One region of the Marinomonas posidonica IVIA-Po-181 genome, then DNA from elsewhere that is predicted to be linked to it. Evidence: predicted binding sites of a transcription regulator. Region 1 holds the regulator's gene; the other holds the start of a gene.

Region 1 (3,643 bases):
TTGCAAGAAGTTGCACAGAGTTATGCATTGTCTGATTGTTTGGATGTGATTACATTGGCCTCTGAAGCCGAAGCCAAGCAGTCTGTTGTACCGGTTCTGTCAGAGTTAAAGGACTTAATAAGTCAGTCTAGATCTTGGTGTTGCCAGCTTCTGAGTGCTTATCAGCAACAATTAGAGTGTCATTTGGTTCAATCATCTTTTGGCCGAACGGACCTTATTGGTTCTGGTGGGGATGATGGTGCCTCAATGCAATTGTATTTGACCAAGCTAACTGACTTGGTGTTACGTTTTAGAGAAGAGTCATCTGAGTATTAATATGAAAGAGTCATACCTTGAAATTGTTGAGCTGGAAAACGGCGATATTGTATTACGCCCAGCCAGTGACAGTGGCGAGGAAACAGAGCCGTTAGCAACCCTGAAAATTTCAGACACGACACGGTCTTATTTGCAGGATCGTTATTTTGAATTGGCAAAATGCATGTTTCATGCAGGGATTGATTTTGTGTATTCGGATGAGTCTATGGCTGATGAAGGGTTGGATTACATGGACGATGATTTCCGTCCTAAAATTCTTCATTAATGATTTTAAACAAGATCAACAAAAAAAAGGTGGCTTTAGGCCACCTTTTTTATGATGTGTATTGGCTTTTATAGTCCTTGTCGAATAACGCCGACAGACAGGCCTTCGATTGCAAACTCTTCGCTCTCAAGGTCCACAACAATGTCCTGGTAGTCTTCGTTTTCAGGAATTAATCGAACAATGCGTCCTTTTTGCTCGAAGCGTTTAACGGTGACTTCATCGCCAATGCGGGCAACGACAATTTGCCCATTGCGAACCGTATTGGTTTTGTGGACGGCCAATAAATCACCTTCCATAATGCCAATGTTTTTCATGCTGGTGCCGGAAACCGACAAGAAATAATCTGCTTTCGGTGAGAACATATTACCTGGAACAGTAACATGGGTATCTATGTTCTCTTGAGCCAATATAGGGTATCCTGCGGCCACTTTACCGATAACGGGCAAACCTAACTCGTCTTCTGGAGCGTTGTTTTCGGAAGACTCAACCAATCGAATGCCACGAGAAGCGCCGGACAGCATTTCAATTGCGCCTTTTTTGCAGAGGGCTTTTAAGTGTTCTTCAGCCGCATTTGGGGATTTAAAGCCAAGTCGTTTCGCGATTTCCGCACGGGTAGGTGGGAATCCGGTTTCATTAATAAACTCGCGAATGGTATCGAGTACATCAGATTGTCTTTTGGTTAATTTAATCATGGCACTATCTGGTTGTTTATACAGTAACTGTTATTATATACAGCATTCTTAACGATTCTCAATAAAATAAATGCTTTCAGACGAATTAAAAAATAAAATCCAATCAGCCTATCGCGATATGCTGGATGCCAAATCCCATAAACCAAGGGTTGGTCAGCGCCAAATGATAGGTGCGATCGCGCGTACGTTGGGAAACATTAAACAAGGTACCGAGGGAGAGCGGCTAGATGAAAAACATGTGGCAGTCATCGAGGCAGGGACGGGAACAGGTAAAACCTTATCCTATTGTCTTGCTGTCATTCCTATTGCAAAGGCAAGAGGATTAAAGCTTGTTATCTCAACAGCCACCGTGGCTCTGCAAGAACAAATTCTCCATAAAGACTTACCTGATATCTTGTCCAATACCGAGGTAAATTTTAAGTACACCTTAGCGAAAGGTCGCGGTCGCTATCTTTGTCTCAACAATCTGGAGGCTTTTCTAGGCACACAAGAGCAGGCTATGGACGATATGTTTGCCGGTTTGTTTGAGCAGCACCTCCAATCGGATGATGTCAATACTGTGCTTTATCAAGAGATGGATGAAGCATTAAGTAAAGGTAAATGGGATGGTGATAAAGATAATTGGGAAGGTATTATTCGAGAGCTAGACTGGCGTCGCTTAACGACTGACCATCAACAATGCACGAATCGTAATTGTGCCAATTATTCGGCCTGTCCATTTTTTAAAGCCCGTGCCGAGATTGAAGTGGCTGATGTCATCGTCGCGAACCATGACCTTGTGCTGGCGGATTTGTCCTTAGGTGGTGGTGCTATTCTGACGCCGCCGAAAGAAACCATTTATGTGTTCGATGAGGGCCATCACCTGCCTGATAAAGCCATAGGGCATTTCCGTCATGAGGTCAGGTTGCAGCAAAGTATTAGCTGGCTTAGACAATTGGAAAAGAATTTGGTGAATTTGAAGCAGGAGCTTACCGATGAGGTGAGTTTAACGGGTCAATTGCTGATTAAAATGCCGCAACAGATTCAGACTATTGTCAATTTCATCCAATACGCTCAGCAAGGCTTATCACCTTATATTAATGGTTTGGGATTGGATCAGAATAATAATCAGCATCGATTTGAGTTTGGTGTGGTGCCTGATGAGTTGAAGCAATTGGCATACAGTTTGTCGACCAGCTATCAAAAATTATTTAATAGCGTTGAAAGCATTCAGGACGAATGCAAAAAAGCCAAGCAGAATGAGGGTATGGGTGTGACGCCTGAAATGGCCGAAACTTGGCAGCCCATTTTAGGGGCGATATTGGGGCGAATCGAGCAAAGTGTTGGTTTGTGGCAGCTGTATTCAACGACGGATGATCAGCAATATCCACCAAATGCTCGTTGGTTGATTTTATCTGGTCAGGGCATGGAGCAGGATATTGAGTTGGGGGCTTCCCCGATTCTAGCGGCCAATACTTTACGGCAGCAATTATGGGATAAGTGTTTTGGTGCCGTGGTGACCTCTGCGACACTCACGGCGTTGAATCAATTTCATCGGTTTAATATGCGTTCGGGGGTGCCGAGAGAGAGCGAGTATCTGCGTGTGTTAAGCCCTTTTGACTTTCAGAATAATGGCGTGTTGGTGATTCCAGAGATGAAATCTGAGCCAAATCAGGTTGAGCTGCATACGGCTGAAATTGTTGATTACCTAAACGAGAAGGTGGATCGAGATAAAGCCAGTTTGGTGTTGTTCTCATCTCGTCGCCAAATGGAAGACGTGGCGCAATCTTTGAAAGAGTCGTTGAAAGATATCTTGTTAATACAGGGTGAGCAATCGAAGCGAATCATATTAGAGTCACACAAATCACGAATTGATGAGGATAAAGGCAGTTTGCTATTTGGCTTGGCCAGTTTTGCTGAAGGGGTGGATTTGCCCGGTGATTATCTTTCCTCTGTGTTTATTGCCAAAATTCCGTTTGCTGTGCCTGATGATCCTGTTGACGCCACCTTAGCGGAATGGATCCAAAAGCGTGGTGGCAATCCCTTTATGGAAATCACCATTCCAGATGCCTCGTTGCGTCTAGTGCAGGCCACAGGTCGCTTGTTAAGAAGTGAAACAGACTCAGGGACCATTCATATATTGGATAAGCGTCTTAAAACCAAGCGTTATGGAAACCAATTGGTTCAGAGTTTACCGCCTTATCGATTGGGGTGATGGCAAAGAAACAGCGGTTTAAACTCCACTGAGTTTTTACCCTGTTTTAAAGGAAAAGATGATAAAGCTGGATCAATTAGGTACACTCCATGCTCAGATAATTAACCTCTAACCGAAGAAGTGTATAGATTCCGATATGGAAAACCAAAATCAAGACGTAGCACCAGAAAGTAACAC
Region 2 (3,643 bases), 1.4 Mb from region 1:
TCAAAACAATCCCATTTGATCGCCCGTTTTGGGTGGTACAGCAAACTGTCGGCAGTTTAAATAGCTTGTCCTTTGGTCACTCAGACCATGTTTGTTGCGAGCAATACGAAATCTCTGATTGATCACATCGGCAAATAGGCCTTCTCCTGTCATGCGTTTCCCAAATCGGCTGTCGTAGAGTTTACCACCGCGCATGTCCATGATGCGTTGCAGTACGTGATCGGCTCGTTCTGGATAATGCTGATGCAGCCATTCTCGAAAAAGCGGTGCGACCTCATGAGGTAAACGTAGCATGATGTAATGGATAGCTTGAGCCCCGGCGGCGGCACTGGCGGCGATGATGTTTTCTAACTCATGATCGTTGATAAAGGGAATAACCGGTGCGGCTAAGACGGTCACCGGAATGTTGGCGTCTTTTAACTGACGTATGACCTCTAAGCGGCGCTGCCCCGAGGCTGTTCTAGGTTCTAGAATCCGTTTTAAATCATTGTCTAAGGTTGTCACACTGATGGCGACATGAATCAAACCTTGCTTTGCCATCTCAGCTAATACATCTAGGTCTCTGAGGATGAGCGTACTTTTGGTGATTAAGGAAATGGGTTGCTTATGCGCCAAAGCAATGGTTAATAGATCACGGGTGATGCCCAATTGTTTTTCGATGGGCTGATACGCATCGGTATTGATCCCCAGTGCAATGGGTTCGCAACGATAATTAGGGTTTGACAGTTCCTCTTCAAACAAAAACGCGGCATTGGTTTTCGCCACCAGTTTGGTTTCAAAATCCAGACCCGGTGATAAGTCTAAATAGGCGTGAGTGGGCCGCGCGAAGCAATAAATACAACCATGCTCACACCCTTGGTAAGGGTTAATGGATAAGTTAAACGGAACGTCTGGTGAGGTGTTGCGACGAATGAGGCTTTTGGCGCTTTCATGCCGCACCTGTGTTGCAGGAGTAGCCGCATCACGAGCAATGATGTTGTCATCGTTTTCATCAAGTTCGACATGTTGTTTTGCAAAGCGACCTTCTAATGAACTGCTGGTTCCTCGCCCTTTAATTGGCGCATCAAGCGCAGAGCGAAATGATGAAGGAAATGGAGGGAGAGAAGAGGACATATCACCACCTAAAATACTGTATGTATAAACAGTATTTTAGGTGGTGAAGACAATAAAGCAAGTGATTAATGTGTCTTTAGTACGGATGTGCCTATCTCATGATGATACTTTTACAAGGCCACATGACGTTTTTGACGCATTAGTAAGACAAAGGCAATGCCACCTGCTAATCCGGTTAAAGTGCCAATGGGCATGTTTTCTGGAGGCATGATGGTACGTGAGGCAATGTCTGCCATCACCAGAAAAATAGCACCAATGAGAGCACAAAGCGGGAGCAATTTTCGATAATCTCCCCCCACCAAGAGGCGCACGATATGAGGCACCATTAGACCAACAAAGCCAATAACACCGGCAAAGGCCACCGCCGCCCCAGTTAATAGCGCGCAGACGATGATGACCGTTAGACGAAATCGACGAACGGGAATGCCTAACGTGCTGGCACTTTCATCGCCAAGCATCATGGCATTGAGATAACGGGCTTTGTGAATCAGATAAGAGGAACCTAATAGCAGGGCAATAAGAGGAAACCAGAGTTGTCCCCATTGTGCTAATCCAAGTCCACCTAGCATCCAAAATATTGCGGTATGAGCGGCTCGATGATCACCTAAGAAGATAAACATATTCCCCAATGCGGTTAACATAAAAGCAACCGCCACCCCTGATAATATCAGCCTACCAGCACTGTATGATGCGGAAAAGTTGGCCACACTTAGCACCAAGAAAATGCCAAATAAAGCCCCGCCAAAAGCAAAGATAGGCACTGTCATGACCCCTAAGATCATTCCAGTATGCAAAAGAGCAATGATGGCCCCTAATGCGGCACCGGAGGAAAAACCCAGTAAATGAGGGTCAGCTAAGGGGTTACGAGTGACAGATTGCAAAGCGGCGCCGACCACGGCAAGGGCGGCACCAACCATCCCAGCCAAGAGGGTTCTCGGTAAGCGTACTTGCCACACAATGTTCTCTCTGCCCATCGACCAATATGAAGTCATATCGGTAAGAGAGAGCTTGTGAGCCAATATGTGCCAAACGGTTGATTGCGCGATTGATACAGAGCCTAGGCTGATGGCTAAGCCCATTAGAAAAATCAATAGGCTTGTTAACAGCAGAATTAACCATGGCATTGGAATGGCGTAATGTGAGGTTTTAACGCTTGATTCTAGTTTCATTGAGCTGCTCTAAAGGCTTTCGCGAGGCGCTTTACCGCGTCAATGTTGCGTGGGCCTGGGGTGGCTTCAACATACTCTAACACCACAAATTGATTATTTTTTACCGCAGGAATGTTTTTAAACGCTGGATTAGAGCGCATAAATTGAATTTTTTGCTCAGCGGTTACCTGGCCATAGTTAACAATGATGATGACATCAGGGGCACGGTCAATGACTGATTCCCAGCCGACTTGTGTCCAACTTTTCGCCACATCGTCCAAGATGTTATCGCCTCCTGCGGCTTGTATGAGCGCAGAAGGCATACCAAAACGCCCTGATGTGAAAGGTTGCTCTTCTCCAGAGTCATAAACGAAGGCTTTGATAGGCTTGGTCAGCGGCGGTAAAGATGCTTGAAAATCGGCTAATTCCTCTTGATAGTTGGAGACAAGTTCTTTTGCTCGTTCTTCAACGTTAAAAATTCTCCCTAAATTGAGCAAATCTAAGTACATGTCTTTCATTGACACTTTTGGCTTGTCCATAATATGAATACAGCTCTCTGTTAATTCATATACCTTGATGCCTAACGGCGCTAGGGTCTGCGGCGTCACGCCACCGCCAACCCGCATGCCATAATTCCAACCGGCAAAATAGAAATCCGCGTCCGCGCCTAATAAGACTTCCTTGGTTGGGTACTTGGCAGAAAGTTCAGGCAGTTGGCCAATGTCTTTGCGCAATTTAGGGTCGAGGGTTTTCCAACCAGATACACCGGTAAAGCCGACCATGTGATCTTGTAACTTGAGGGCTAACATCATTTCGGTGAGGTTAACGTCGTTTGAGACAGCGGCTTTGGGGGCTTGTTCGAATGTGACTTGGCGGTCGCAACTTTGAACGGTAACGGGGTAGTCATGTGCTTGAGCGGGTAGAGAGAATAAAGCCAATGAAAAACTGGTGCTAATGAGTGCGTTGGAACATATGTTTTTTGGATGGGTTTTGGTCATCACTTAGTCCTCGGTTGTCTCTAAATAAAATGAAAAGCTGGGCCGTAGGCTCTGTGGTTGCGAGTGAGTGACACTTTCCACAGAGAACACTTGTCGTATGCGAGCTTGGGTAAAGGCTTCTAATGGTGGCGCGCAGTCAACGATTTGGCCGGACTGCATGATCAAGACTCGGTCGGCGTAGGTGGCTGCGAGAGAAAGGTCATGCAAGGACACTACAATGGTACAGGGTAGAGTCGACAGCAATTCGAGTACTTCAAGTTGGTGTCGAATATCAAGGTGGTTGGTTGGCTCATCTAAGACCAATACATCTGGCTGTTGCGCCAATGCACGCGCAATCATAACCCGTTGTTTTTCACCGCCAGATAAGGTGTCAAAAGTTCGATG

Evidence for each region. Region 1 encodes LexA, which represses DNA repair genes until DNA is damaged. Its sites were predicted from a motif close to TACTGTNTANNTANACAGTA; they were not measured.
Region 2: MAR181_RS15935 (PA0069 family radical SAM protein) is a predicted target of LexA. The motif match lies at 1,128-1,147, and genes of this name have one in related genera.

Annotation. Positions count from the first base shown of each region.
Region 1 covers NC_015559.1:2,032,111-2,035,753, reverse strand. Annotated here, with positions in the region: gene MAR181_RS09555 (DUF6586 family protein) at 1-315, shown strand, start outside; gene MAR181_RS09550 (hypothetical protein) at 317-580, shown strand; gene lexA (transcriptional repressor LexA) at 649-1,272, opposite strand; gene dinG (ATP-dependent DNA helicase DinG) at 1,343-3,466, shown strand; gene MAR181_RS09535 (DEAD/DEAH box helicase) at 3,603-3,643, shown strand, end outside.
Region 2 covers NC_015559.1:3,452,707-3,456,349, reverse strand. Annotated here, with positions in the region: gene MAR181_RS15935 (PA0069 family radical SAM protein) at 1-1,113, opposite strand; gene MAR181_RS15930 (FecCD family ABC transporter permease) at 1,224-2,282, opposite strand; gene MAR181_RS15925 (ABC transporter substrate-binding protein) at 2,279-3,259, opposite strand; gene MAR181_RS15920 (ABC transporter ATP-binding protein) at 3,263-3,643, opposite strand, start outside.